DNA from 2 places in the Streptomyces sp. NPDC091272 genome. Region 1 is predicted to be linked to the other one. Evidence: riboswitches for the same ligand, from Rfam matches in the RefSeq annotation. Region 1 holds a riboswitch; the other holds the start of a gene.

Region 1 (7,095 bases):
GATGACGTTGACGGCCAGGCCGCCGCGGGCCGTCTCCTTGTACTTGACCTTCATGTCGGCGCCCGTCTCCTTCATGGTCTTGATGACCTTGTCGAGGGAGACCTTGTGGCTGCCGTCGCCGCGCATCGCCATCTTCGCGGCGGTGACGGCCTTGACGCCCGCCATGCCGTTGCGCTCGATGCACGGGATCTGGACGAGGCCGCCGACGGGGTCGCAGGTCAGGCCCAGGTTGTGTTCCATGCCGATCTCGGCCGCGTTCTCGACCTGCTCCGGGGTGCCGCCGAGGACCTCGGCGAGTGCGCCCGCCGCCATGGAGCACGCGGAGCCGACCTCGCCCTGGCAGCCGACCTCGGCGCCCGAGATGGAGGCGTTCTCCTTGAAGAGCATGCCGATCGCGCCGGCCGCGAGCAGGAAGCGGACGACACCGTCCTCGTCGGCGTTCGGCACGAAGTTCATGTAGAAGTGCAGCACGGCGGGGATGATGCCGGCGGCGCCGTTGGTGGGGGCGGTGACGACGCGGCCGCCCGCGGCGTTCTCCTCGTTGACCGCCATCGCGTAGAGGGTGACCCACTCCATCGCGTGCGCCTTGGGGTCGCCGTCGGCGCGCAGCTGGCGGGCCGAGTTCGCGGCGCGCCTGCGGACCTTCAGGCCGCCGGGCAGGATGCCCTCGCGGGACATGCCGCGTGAGACACAGGCCTGCATGACGCGCCAGATCTCCAGCAGGCCCTCGCGGATCTCCTCCTCGGTGCGCCAGGACTTCTCGTTCTCCAGCATCAGGGAGGAGATGGAGAGGCCGGTCTCGCGGGCGAGGCGCAGGAGCTCGTCGCCGGTGCGGAACGGGTACTTGAGGACGGTGTCGTCCGGGACGATCGGGTTGTCGCCCGCCACGGCGTCCTCGTCGACGACGAACCCGCCGCCGACCGAGTAGTAGGTCTTCTCCAGGAGCGGCGTGCCCTGGGCGTCGTACGCGAAGAGGGTCATTCCGTTCGCGTGGTAGGGCAGCGAGCGGCGGCGGTGCAGGATCAGCTCGTTGGGCTCGTCGAAGTCGATCTCGTGGGCGGCGCCGATCTCGGTGCCCAGCAGGCGCAGCCGGCCGGTGGCGCGGATGCGCTCCACCTCCGCGTCGGCGGTCTCGACGTTGACCGTGCGGGGGGAGTGGCCTTCCAGGCCGAGCAGGACCGCCTTGGGGGTGCCGTGGCCGTGGCCGGTGGCGCCGAGGGAGCCGAACAGCTCGGCGCGGACGGCGCTCGTCTGGGCGAGCAGGCCGTCCTTCTTGAGGCGTCCCACGAACATCCGGGCGGCCCGCATCGGGCCGACCGTGTGGGAGCTGGACGGGCCTATGCCGATCGAGAACAGGTCGAAGACCGAGATGGCCACAGCAGAACTCCTCAGAAGGGTGGCGGACGCCGTTGTCCGTCGGGCAGAACAGGTGCGGGTCCTTGCCGGGCAAGGGGCGGGGCACCGCACTCACTGTCCAGTGTGCGCGGTGCCCCGTTTTTACGTATTGCTGCCGACTGTACGAAATCCGCACGCCGACATCCAGATGAAGCGTACGGAACTACTTCAGGCCGGGGTAAAGCGGGTGCTTGTCGGCGAGGGCCGAGACGCGCTCCGAGAGGGCCTTGACGTTGTACGAGGGCTTCAGTGCGGCCGCGATGATGTCGGCGACCTCGGTGAAGTCCTCGGTCTGGAAACCGCGGGTGGCGAGGGCCGGCGTGCCGATCCGCAGACCGGAGGTCACCATGGGGGGCCGCGGGTCGTTCGGGACGGCGTTGCGGTTGACCGTGATGCCGACCTCGTGCAGGCGGTCCTCGGCCTGCTGGCCGTCCAGCTCCGAGTTGCGCAGGTCCACCAGGACCAGGTGCACGTCGGTGCCGCCGGAGAGCACGGAGACGCCGTGCTCGGTGACGTCCGGCTGGACCAGGCGCTCGGCCAGGATGCGGGCGCCGTCCAGGGTGCGCTGCTGGCGCTCCTTGAACTCGGGCGACGCGGCGACCTTGAAGGACACGGCCTTGGCCGCGATCACGTGCTCCAGCGGACCGCCCTGCTGACCGGGGAAGACCGCGGAGTTGATCTTCTTGGCGAGCTCCTGGGTGGAGAGGATCACACCGCCGCGGGGGCCGCCGAGGGTCTTGTGGGTGGTGGTGGTGACCACGTGGGCGTGCGGGACCGGGTTGGGGTGCAGCCCGGCCGCGACGAGGCCCGCGAAGTGCGCCATGTCGACCATCAGGTACGCGCCGACCTCGTCCGCGATCTCACGGAACCTGGCGAAGTCCAGCTGGCGCGGGTACGCGGACCAGCCGGCCACGATCAGCTTCGGCTGGGACTCCTTGGCGAGCCGGGACACCTCGTCCATGTCCACCTGGCCGGACTCGTCGACGTGGTACGGGACCACGTTGTAGAGCTTGCCGGAGAAGTTGATCTTCATGCCGTGGGTCAGGTGACCGCCGTGGGCGAGGTTGAGGCCCATGATCGTGTCGCCCGGCTTCAGCAGCGCGAACATCGCGGCGGCGTTGGCCTGCGCGCCCGAGTGCGGCTGGACGTTCGCGTGCTCGGCACCGAACAGCGCCTTGATGCGGTCGATGGCGATCTGCTCGACGACATCGACGTGCTCGCAGCCGCCGTAGTAGCGGCGGCCCGGATAGCCCTCGGCGTACTTGTTGGTGAGGACCGAGCCCTGGGCCTCCATGACCGCGACCGGGGCGAAGTTCTCCGAGGCGATCATTTCGAGGGTGGACTGCTGGCGGTGGAGCTCGGCGTCGACTGCGGCGGCGACGTCCGGGTCCAGCTCGTGGAGGGAGGAGTTGAGAAGCGACATCAGGCGGGTCCCTAGGGGTTCAGGCGAATCGGTTGCCGGAGCTTTTCGGTTGCCGGAGCGTTTCAGTTGCCCGAGAGCGCGGAGTACTCCTCGGCGGAGAGCAGATCGGAAGGCTCCTCGGTGACGCGCACCTTGAACAGCCAGCCGCCCTCGAAGGGGGCGGAGTTCACCAGCGACGGGTCGGCCACGACGTCCGCGTTCGCCTCGACGACCTCACCGGTCACCGGGGCGTACAGGTCGCTGACGGACTTGGTCGACTCCAGCTCCCCGCAGGTCTCACCCGCGGTCACCGTCTCGCCGACCTCAGGGAGCTGGGCGTAGACGACGTCACCGAGCGCGTTGGCCGCGAACTCCGTGATGCCGATCGTCGCGACGCCGTCCTCGGACGTCGCGAGCCACTCGTGCTCCTTGCTGTAACGCAGCTGCTGGGGGTTGCTCATGGCTGAATTCTCCTGGATGCGGGGGAGTGCTGAGGAACGGGGTCTTGACAGATGAGACGGGGGTTCGCTGCCGGGGATGCGGCGATTGTCACTTCTGGCGCTTGTAGAACGGCAGGGCGACGACCTCGTACGGCTCGTGGGCGCCGCGGATGTCCACGCCGACACCCGCCGTGCCGGGGGCCGCGAAGGCCGCGTCGACGTACGCCATGGCGATCGGCCTGCCGAGGGTGGGGGACGGGGCGCCCGAGGTCACCTCACCGACGACCTGGCCCTCGTGCACCACCTGGTAGCCCGAGCGGGGCACCCGGCGGCCCTCGGCGATCAGGCCGACGAGCTTGCGGGGCGGGGCGCTCCCGGCCCGCTCGGCCGCCGCCTCCAGGGACGTACGCCCGACGAAGTCGCCGTCCTTCTCGAACTTGACGACCCGGCCGAGTCCGGCGTCGAAGGGGGTGAGCTTCGTCGTCAGCTCGTTGCCGTACAGCGGCATTCCCGCTTCGAGGCGCAGCGTGTCGCGGCAGGACAGGCCGCACGGGACGAGACCGGCGTCGGCGCCCGCCTCGGTCAGTGCCCGCCACAGCTGCTCCGCGTGGACCGGGCGCACGAACAGCTCGAAGCCGTCCTCACCGGTGTAGCCGGTACGGGCGATCAGCGCGGGCACTCCCGCGACGGTGCCGGGCAGGCCCGCGTAGTACTTGAGGCCGTCCAGGTCGGCGTCCGTGACGGACTTCAGGATGCCGGGGGACTCCGGGCCCTGCACCGCGATCAGGGCGTACGCGTCGCGGTCGTCCCGTACCTCGGCGTCGAAGCCCTCCGCGCGGGTCACCAGCGCGTCCAGGACGGTCTGGGCGTTTCCGGCGTTGGCGACGACCATGAACTCCGTCTCACCGAGCCGGTAGACGATCAGGTCGTCGACGATGCCGCCGTCCTCCTGGCAGATCATCGTGTACCGGGCGCGGCCGAGGCCGACGGTGGCGATGTTGCCGACCAGGGCGAAGGCGAGGAGGTCGACGGCCTGCGGTCCCGTGACGGTGATCTCGCCCATGTGGGAGAGGTCGAAGAGGCCGGCCCTGGTCCGCACGGCGTTGTGCTCGTCGCGCTCGGACGCGTACCGCAGAGGCATGTCCCAGCCCGCGAAGTCGGTCATGGTCGCGCCGAGTGAGCGATGCAGGGCATCGAGGGCGGTGTGTCGGGGTGCGGTGCTCATGAGGACAAGACTCCCAGGGCATGACGACGAGGACGGTCCTCCCCATCTGTCATCGGAACCTGAGAGGTTCGCCGGGGCAACTGCGACCGGCTTGCACCTTGGGTGGGGTCACGCCGTCGTCGACAGGGTGACCCGCTTTTCAGATCTGCCTCGCCCGCGCGGTACGGGGCCTGAGAGATTCAAGGGAGGAGCTTGCTCCTTCGGCGTCCCGGGCACTGCTGCCCCGGACTCTCCCGCGCGGATTCATGCGGCCGTTGTGAAGTTGGGTGTGCGCAGGGGGTGCCTGGCGCGCACATCATTGCACGCCCCCTCCGGTCGGCAAATCGCTTGTCCCGCATTACCTTTTCTTTACACTTCTTGGGCAAGGGTTGAGTCATGTCCACAGGGGGACCACAGGGGGAGGGGTGAGGACGTTGCAGCAGTCCAGTGCGTGTGCCGCTACGGCAGCCGTAGGGGTGAAGCCGGGCGTGAGGGCGGTGGGGCCCGTGCCGGTGCCGGTCGTGCGTGACCTGCGCGACCGTGCGGGGCGCGGTCCGCGTCTGCTGATGTTCGCCGCGGGGGACGTGGTCGTCGTCTCCGGGCTGCCGGGCAGCGGCAAGTCCACCCTGATCCGCAGGGCGGTGGCGGGGGTGCGCACCATCGACTCGCAGGACGTGCGGGAGCGGTGGGAGCAGCGGATGCCGCGCTCGCTGCCGTACGCCCTCTACCGCCCGCTGGTGCGCGTCGCCCACTACGCGGGACTGCGCAGGGCGCTGCGCTCGGGCGAGAGCGTGGTCGTGCACGACTGCGGTACGCAGGCGTGGGTGCGGCGCTGGCTGGCGCGCGAGGCCCGCAGACGGGGGCGCGGGCTGCGGATGGTGCTGCTCGACGTGACGCCGGACGTGGCCAGGGACGGCCAGCGGGACCGCGGACGCGGAGTCTCCGGCTACGCCTTCGCACGCCACCGCAGGGCGGTCGGCACGCTGGTCCGCGACGCGGAGGGCGAGCGGCTGCCCGCGGGGTGCGCGTCGGCGGTACTGCTGGACCGGGAGGCGGCCGGGGCCCTGCGCGAGATCGGCTTCGAGGGGAACTGACCCGCGGGAAAGGCCTCTGGCGGGAGCTGACTTACGGGGAGGCCCCGGCGGGGGCTGACCCACGGAGAGGCCCCCGGCGGGAGCTGACCCACGGGGAGGCCCCCGGCGGGAGCTGACCCACGGGGAAGGCCCCCGGCGCTGTGCTGCCGGGGGCCCTTCGCCACGCCGTGCGCAGCTGGGTCAGAACCTCGTCCACGTGGCGGTCCGGGAGACGGTGGTCCTGGACATCAGGGCGCCGGAGAGCTTCGTCACGGAGCTGAGGGACTGGCGCGTCTTCTTCCAGTCGCCCGTGACGAGCGCCTCGACCAGGTTCTTCAGCTGTGCCTTGAGCTCGGTCCGGGCCTTGCCGGCGTCCGGCTTCGGCTCGGCGGCACCCTGGCCCCGGCCCGCCGCCGGGTCCGGCTTCGGGGCGGCGTCCCGCTCGGCGGCCGCGGGGCGGCCCAGTGCGGCGGCCAACTTGGCCTCGACCTGCGTACGGGCCTGGTGACGGCCGGCAGGGACGTCGTCGGCGTCGTCGTCGTCGAACATGGTGCGGGCGGCCTCGGCCAGCTCGTCCAGGCCCCGTACGTCCTCCAGCAGCTCGTCCAGGTCCCGCGCGGCCTCGCGCTGCTGCGCCGTCGGGGCGGAGACGGCCGGGGTGTGGTCCCCGGGGTCCACGGCCGCGACCGCGGCACCGGCCGTGCCGAGGATCAGCGCCCCGCAGAGCGACGTGGAGAGGGCGAGCGCGGCGGCCTTGTGCAGAGCCATGACGGCGGGTTCCTTCCGGAAGGACTGCGTGGGGACGACCGGTACGTCGACCCTGCCCGCCACCCTCGGACCACCAGGCACTCTCCGCAACCGGAGAGTCACTTTGTGTGTCCGTTCGGGTGTACCGACCACCGGGCACGCGCCCGGCGATAGGCTCGGCACGCAGGGCGCGAGCAGCGAGAAGGGGCAGTCCGTGGACATACCGGAGACGACGGGGCAGTACGGCGCGGCAGGCGGGTACGGGGGTGGCTGGCCCTGCAACGAGCTCGAAGAGGTGCTCGCCGCCTCGCTCGGCAGTCCCGCCGCCGGCGCCCGCCTCGTCGAGACGATCGGCCGCAGCTCCCTGTGGGTCCCGCTGCCGAACGGCGGCGGCCCCGACCAGGGACCGCTCGACCTGCCGACCACGGAGATCGAAGGGCAGGCGTACGTGCCCGTCTTCAGCTCCGAGCAGCAGTTCCGCCAGTGCGCGGGCAGCCACATGCCCTTCGCGGTCGCGCCCGCCGTGGAGTTCGCCCGCGGCCTGCCGCCGCAGCTGGGTATCGCCGTGAACCCCGGCGGCAACGTCGGCGTGCCGCTGCCGCCCCCCGCCGTCGCCGAGCTCTGCCGCACCGGGCGGACCCCGCTGGACGGGCCGGCGACCGGAGGCCGGGTGCGGCTGTTCGAGCCGGACTGGCAGGAGGAGCCGGTCGACTTCCTGGCCGCCGCCGCGGGCGAGTTCCAGCAGAGCGGTGTGGTGGTCACCGCCCGGCGGTCGCTGGCCAGCATCGAGGGCGGTGAGCCGGTGCTGTTCGTCGGCGTACAGCTGTCGTCGTG
Region 2 (7,095 bases), on a different contig from region 1:
CACCCTGCGTCTGAAGCCGGCCGCCCCGTCCCCGCTCCTCGGCCAGCTCGCCTGAGCCGCCGACCGGCCGACGGTCCGCACCGGAGTGCCCCGCCCCTCCTGGATCGGAGGCGCGGGGCACCGTCGTGTCCGACTGACCCATCCGGACTAGCCCGCTGGGGCCACCCCGAACCACCCGAAGAGGGGGGCAAGTTGAGCTGAACCGTCCGCACGGGTGACGCGTCCTCAATCAGTGAGAAGCGCTGACGTGAAATCCCTGCGGATCGACGCCCGTGGGGCAACACTGGGACCGGACCAACTGATACGGGGGGCGGCCATGAACACCGATTCGAGCCGCAGGAACACGTTCACCACCACGCAGCGAAAGAACCCATCCATGTGCCAGCACCAGCCGTCCTGCCCGACCGCCGATTCCGCCGACCGGGAGGCCGCCCGTCCGACGGCGAACCACCCGGAGCAGGGCTGGAGCCTGCTGTGCAACGGGGTCCTCCTCTTCGAGGACACCGGCGAGCTGCTGCCGAACGGGCAGATCATCGCGCCGCACCGCCCGTTGGACGTGGCCACCGCTGCCTAGGACGGAGGGGCCGGCCCGGAGCTTCCACTCCGGATCGGCCCCTCACTTATGTCAACTGCCCGACGGCAACCGTCAGTTGTCGTACTCGTCCATCGGCGGGCAGGAGCAGACCAGGTTGCGGTCGCCGAACGCGCCGTCGATCCGGCGCACCGGCGGCCAGTACTTGTCCGCCGCCGAGACCCCGGCCGGGAAGACGGCCTCCTCGCGGCTGTAGGCGTGCTCCCACTCGCCGCCCAGCGCGGCAGCGGTGTGCGGGGCGTTCGCGAGCGGGTTGTCGTCGGCGGGCCACTCGCCCGACCCGACCTTCTCGATCTCGCCGCGAATCGCGATCATGGTGTCGCAGAACCGGTCCAGCTCGACGAGGTTCTCGCTCTCGGTCGGCTCGATCATCAGGGTCCCCGCCACCGGGAACGACATGGTCGGCGCGTGGAAGCCGTAGTCGATGAGCCGCTTGGCGATGTCGTCCACGCTCACCCCCGTCGACTTGGCCAGCGGGCGCAGGTCCACGATGCACTCGTGCGCGACGAGACCGTTCGGACCGGTGTAGAGGACCGGGTAGTGCGGCTCCAGCCGCTTGGCGATGTAGTTCGCCGCCAGCACCGCCACCTGTGTGGCCCGCTTCAGCCCCTCGCCGCCCATCAGCCGCACGTACGCCCAGGAGATCGGCAGGATGCCCGCGGAGCCCCACGGCGCCGCCGAGACCGGCCCGACGCCCGTGTCGGGTCCCGCCGACGGCTGGAGCGGGTGGTTGGGCAGGTACGGCGCGAGGTGCGCGCGCACACCGACGGGGCCGACCCCCGGGCCGCCGCCGCCGTGCGGGATGCAGAAGGTCTTGTGCAGGTTCAGGTGGGACACGTCGCCGCCGAACTTGCCGGGCTTGGCGAGACCCACCAGGGCGTTCAGGTTGGCGCCGTCGACGTAGACCTGCCCGCCCGCGTCGTGCACGGTCGCGCAGATGTCGGCAACGTGCTCCTCGAAGACGCCGTGCGTCGACGGGTAGGTGATCATGAGCACCGACAGTTCGTCGCGGTACTGCTCGATCTTGGCCCGCAGGTCCTCGACGTCGACCTCGCCGTCGTCGGCCGTCCTCACGACGACCACCTTCATACCGGCCATCACCGCGCTCGCGGCGTTCGTGCCGTGCGCGGACGAGGGGATCAGGCAGACGGTCCGCTGCTCGTCGCCGTTGGCCCGGTGGTACGCGCGCACCGCGAGGAGACCGGCGAGCTCGCCCTGCGAACCGGCGTTGGGCTGGATGGACACCGCGTCGTACCCGGTGACCTCGGCGAGGCGCTCCTCCAGCTCGCGGATGAGCGTCAGGTAGCCGGCGGCCTGGTCGACCGGTACGAAGGGGTGGATCTGGCCGAACTCGGGCCAGGTCACCGGCTCCATCTCGGTCGTCGCGTTCAGCTTCATGGTGCACGAGCCGAGCGGGATCATGCCGCGGTCCAGGGCGTAGTCCCGGTCGGCGAGCTTGCGCAGGTAGCGCAGCATGGCCGTCTCGGAGCGGTGCTGCTGGAAGACCGGGTGGGTCAGGAAATCGTCGCCGCGCAGCAGACCGTCGGGAAGCGCCTCACCGACGACCGCGTCCAGCGCCTCGATGTCACCCTCCACCGCGAACGCGGCCCAGACGGCGGTCACTTGGGCCCGTGCGGTCGTCTCGTCGCACGCCACGGACACCAGGTCGTTGTCCACGAGCCGCAGGTTCACCCCGTGCTCACGCGCGGCGGCGACCACCTCGGCGGCCCTGCCCGGGACCCGTACGGTCAGCGTGTCGAAGTACGCACCGTGCACGACCTCGACACCACCGGCGCGCAGTCCCTCGGCGAGGATCGACGCGTAACGGTGCGTCCGGCGCGCGATCCCCTTGAGCCCCTCGGGGCCGTGGTAAACCGCGTACATACCGGCCATGACGGCCAGCAGCACCTGCGCGGTACAGATGTTGCTGGTCGCCTTCTCACGCCGGATGTGCTGCTCGCGGGTCTGCAGCGCCAGCCGGTAGGCCTTGTTCCCGTCCGCGTCCACGGACACGCCCACGAGCCGTCCGGGCAGGCTGCGCGCGAACTTCTCCCGTACGGCCATGAACCCGGCGTGCGGGCCGCCGAATCCCATCGGCACCCCGAACCGCTGCGTCGTACCCACAGCGATGTCCGCGCCGAGCTCACCCGGCGACGTCAGCAGCGTCAGCGCCAGCAGATCCGCGGCGACGGTCACGACGGCACCCAGCTCGTGGGCCTGCTCGATCACCGGCTTGATGTCCCGTACGACTCCGGAGGCACCCGGATACTGCAGCAGCACGCCGAACACACCGCGCTCGGCGATCTCGGCGGGAATGCCGTCCGCCAGGTCGGCGACGACCACCTCGACGCCGGTCGGCTCGGCCCGCGTCCGGATCACGGCAACGGTCTGCGGAAGCGTTTCCGCATCGACGAGGAACACACCCTTCTTGACCTTGCCCACCCGGCGTGCGAGCGACATGGCCTCGGCGGCGGCGGTGCTTTCATCGAGCAGCGAGGCGCCCGAGGTGGGCAGCCCGGTCAGGTCGGCGACCATCGTCTGGAAGTTGAGCAGGGCTTCGAGCCGGCCCTGCGAGATCTCCGGCTGGTACGGCGTGTAGGCCGTGTACCAGGCGGGGTTCTCCATCACGTTCCGCAGGATGACGGGCGGCGTGAACGTCCCGTAGTAGCCGAGCCCGATCATCGGGGCCAGCACCTCGTTGCGGTCGGCGAGCGTCCGCAGCTCGGCCAGCACCTCGGCCTCGGTACGCGCGTCGGGCAGGCTCAGCGCCTCGGCGTTCTTGATGGCGTCCGGCACCGCGGCGGCGGTCAGCTCGTCCAGCGACCCGTACCCGACCTGCGCGAGCATCTTGGCCTGCGCCTCACCGTCGGGACCGATGTGACGCTGCTCAAAGGGGATTCCACGCTCAAGCTCTGCGAGTGCGATACGACGGTTGGCGGTCATCTGCGGAAGGCCTCCTGGTCTGACACGACCTGCGAGGGGCACCACGGCACGGGTACCCGGACGGCCTCCCCCTCTGTCATCTCAACCTGAGAGCTTCACCGGAGCACCGCGAACGGGCCCCGACTTTCACCGTCGGTGAGGGAGGATCGCGCACCGGCCTGCGCCGTGCCCGCCAACCGCCCTGCTTTCCAGAGTGACCTCGTCCGTGCGGTACAGGGGCCTGAGAGATTCCGGGGAGGAGTTGCTCCTTCGGCGCCTCCGAAATCCATCTCGGAGGACTCTCCCGCGCGGGGTCAGCAGCCATCGGCCAGCCTACCAGCGCACTCCCGTGCAGATCCCTCGAGTGGCCAGGCTCTCAAATCTGCTCTTTCGTAGTGTTTTACGCGGCTACACAGCAGTTGCGACAGCTGAAGGGACGGGACCGTGGAGACCGACATCGATCCGCGCAGCCTGATCGGCCGCAAGGCGTTCGACCGCAACGGCACCAAGATCGGAACGGTGGACGAGGTCTACCTGGACGATGCCACGGGCGTACCGGAGTGGGCGGCCGTCCGCACCGGCCTCTTCAGCCGGGACGCCTTCGTCCCGCTGGAGCCCAGCAGCCTCGAAGGCAACACTCTGCGCATCCCGTTCGAGAAGTCCCTGATCAAGGACGCCCCGGACTTCGGCGTAGGCCGGCACCTTTCCCCCGAACAGGAACTCCAGCTCTACCACCACTACGGCCTGCACTTCTCCCCACCCACCGCCGACCGAGACTTCGGCACTCTCGCCCCCGAAACCACCACCCAACCGAACCCCCCGGAAAGCCCTTGACCCCTCCCACCCGGACCCCGGATCCCGGGCCCCCGACCCCCGGATCCCACACCTCGGGGCCCCCGCAAGGCCTCCCGTCCGGACCCTCGGACGCCCGCACGGCTTCCTGACCGGCCGGCAGACGCCCACCCAGCCTTCCGCCCGCCCTCATCGGATACCCGCCCGGCCCCCGCCCGGCCTCATCGGATACCCGCCCGGCCCCTCGGACGCCCGCACGGCTCCCTGACCGGCCCGCAGATGCGGCCCGCCCAGCCTTGCGCCCGGACCCTCAGATGCCCAACCGGCCGGCTCTCCGGACCTCGCGCACCCGCGTCGACACGCCCGGCCCCTCGGGCTCCCGCCCGCACAGCCACGCTCCGGCCCCCATACGTCCGGCCCGCCCCCGCCCGGCCCTCCCTTTCGGACCCTCCGGCACCACACGGCCAGCCCTCCAGGCCCTGCGCGCCTGCACACCCATTCGTCTTCGTCCGGGTCTCCATGCGATCGCCCGGCCCCCGACCGATCCCTAGTCCCCGCTCTCCGTCCCCGCCCCCGGTATCCCCACCAGCGGCAACGGCTGCGCCGCCTCCAGCTCCGGATCGTCCGTCCGGAAGGTCCTTACCCGCCCCGGCCCCTGCGAGCCTGGTTCTTCGAAGCGCACGGTCACCCGCCCCAAGCCGCTGCCCTGCACCCATCCCGCGCCGTATTTCGCGTGCCGCACGTCGTGCCCCGCGTGCCACCGCCGCTCCTCCGCGGGCTCCACGGGCTGGGCTCCGCCGGCCACCGCATCTCCCGCGTTCCCCGCCGCCGCGCCCGGCCCGCTTCCGGCTTCGGCGTCGCCGCCGTCCGTACTCACGCTTCCTGGCGCGACGTCTGTGGTCCCCGCTACGGCTCCGGGCCCGGCACCTCTCCCGGACTCGCGATCGGTCCCAGACTCAGCAACCCAGACCTCGGCCCCCACGGCACTCCCCCCGGCCGTACCCGCCACCACCGCGTCCCGCGCTTCCCCCTGTGCCCGGTCCGCCCGCGTGTCCCGCCCGGCCTCGTTCGCCCGCCCCGACTGTGCCGCCTCCGCCCCTTGCGTTTCTCGGAACGCCTGGGCCGCCTGCGCGAAGAGGTCTTCCTGGGTGTAGTCCGCCAGCCCCGTCACCCCCACGCCGAGCAGTCGCACCCCACCCGTGGTGTCGACGCCCTCCAGCAGTCGCGCCGCCGCCTCCCGTACCACCCCCGCGTCGTCCGTCGGCCCCCGCAGCGTCTCCGAGCGGGTCAGTGTCGAGAAGTCGAACCTCCGCACCTTGAGCACCACGGTCCGGCCCGACCGCCCGGCCGCCCGCAGCCGCTGCACGCAGCGCTCTGCCAGCCGCTCGACCTCCGAGCGCACCCGCACCCGGTCGTGCAGGTCCACGTCGAAGGTGTCCTCGACCGACACCGACTTAGCGTCCCGCTCGGCCACCACGGGCCGGTCGTCGATACCCTGCGCCATCCGGTACAGCGACGCCCCGTGTGCCTTGCCCAGCAGCCGTACGAGCTCGGCCTCGCCCGCCGCCGCCAGGTCAGCCACCGTCGTCATCCCGGCCCGCCGCAGGTGGTCCCCGGTCGCGGGCCCCACGCCCGGCAGGATCCGCACCGACCTCGGCGCCAGCAGCTCGCGCTCGGTCCCGGGAGCGATCAGCACCAGGCCGTCCGGCTTGGCCTCCTCGGAAGCGATCTTGGCGAGCATCTTGGAACCTGCGAGCCCCACCGAACCGCACAGCCCGGTGACCGCCCTGATCCGCTCCCTGAGCCGCTCGCCGACCGCCCGCGCGGTCGCGGTGTCCGCCGCCGTCCCGCCCGCCTCCAGGTCCACGAAGGCCTCGTCCAGGCTGAGCGGCTCCACCAGCGGCGAGAGCTGTCCCAGCAGCTCCATCACCTGCTCACTCACCGTGCGGTAGAGCGCGAAGCGCGGGACCAGGTAGGCGGCGTTCGGCGCGAGCCTGCGCGCCTGGGCCGTCGGCATGGCCGAGTGCACGCCGAAGCGCCTCGCCTCGTACGAAGCGGTGGCGACCACACCGCGCGGCCCGAGCCCGCCCACGACCACCGGTTTCCCGCGCAGGCTCGGCTTCGCCGCCTGCTCCGCGGAGGCGTAGAAGGCATCCATGTCCAGATGCAGAATGGTCGGTGCGGTCCTCACCCCACCGATGCTGCCCTACGCCACTGACAATCGGCCGGAGGCGTCAGCCGGCCCGGTTGCGCCTGCGCGCCAGCTCGTCACCCGGGTTGTTCCCGACCAGCGTCTCGCCGGTGTCGACACGTTCCCCGTGCAGCTGCGAGAGCGCCGTCTCGACGTCCCGCCACACCACGCCCACGGCGATTCCGAAGACTCCCTGGCCGCCCTGCAGCAGGCTGACGACCTCGTCCGGCGAGACGCACTCGTAGACGGTCGCCCCGTCACTCATCAGCGTCACCCGCTCCAGATCCTGGAAGCCGCGCTCCCTGAGGTGCTGGACGGCCGCGCGGATGTTCTGGAGGGCGACACCGGTGTCCAGGAACCGCTTGACGATCTTGAGGACAACGACGTCACGGAAGCTGTACAGCCGCTGCGTCCCTGATCCGTAGGCAGGCCGCACGCTCGGCTCGACGAGCCCGGTACGCGCCCAGTAGTCCAGTTGCCGGTAGGTGATACCGGCCGCCGCACACGCGGTGGGCCCCCGGTACCCGACCGTGTCGACTGCCCCCGCGGCGGCCTGAGCCGGGGCGAGGGGGTGCTGACCGTTCATGGGGTCGGCCGA

Evidence for each region. A riboswitch is a leader RNA that binds a small molecule or an ion and turns the genes downstream of it on or off. The one in region 1 is predicted to bind glycine.
Region 2: another riboswitch for glycine. It lies ahead of gcvP (aminomethyl-transferring glycine dehydrogenase); the one in region 1 lies ahead of gcvT (glycine cleavage system aminomethyltransferase GcvT).

Annotation. Positions count from the first base shown of each region.
Region 1 is NZ_JBIVVC010000009.1:1,972-9,066, forward strand. Features, by position in the region: gene ACIQM4_RS23845 (L-serine ammonia-lyase) at 1-1,377, opposite strand, end outside; gene glyA (serine hydroxymethyltransferase) at 1,559-2,818, opposite strand; gene gcvH (glycine cleavage system protein GcvH) at 2,881-3,258, opposite strand; gene gcvT (glycine cleavage system aminomethyltransferase GcvT) at 3,347-4,462, opposite strand; glycine riboswitch at 4,612-4,708, opposite strand; gene ACIQM4_RS23865 (AAA family ATPase) at 4,918-5,535, shown strand; gene ACIQM4_RS23870 (hypothetical protein) at 5,716-6,282, opposite strand; gene ACIQM4_RS23875 (enhanced serine sensitivity protein SseB) at 6,476-7,095, shown strand, end outside.
Region 2 is NZ_JBIVVC010000008.1:8,244-15,338, reverse strand. Features, by position in the region: gene ACIQM4_RS22255 (hypothetical protein) at 1-55, shown strand, start outside; gene ACIQM4_RS22250 (DUF5999 family protein) at 377-574, shown strand; gene gcvP (aminomethyl-transferring glycine dehydrogenase) at 647-3,535, opposite strand; glycine riboswitch at 3,734-3,831, opposite strand; gene ACIQM4_RS22240 (PRC-barrel domain-containing protein) at 3,959-4,348, shown strand; gene ACIQM4_RS22235 (DNA polymerase IV) at 4,854-6,497, opposite strand; gene ACIQM4_RS22230 (MerR family transcriptional regulator) at 6,541-7,095, opposite strand, start outside.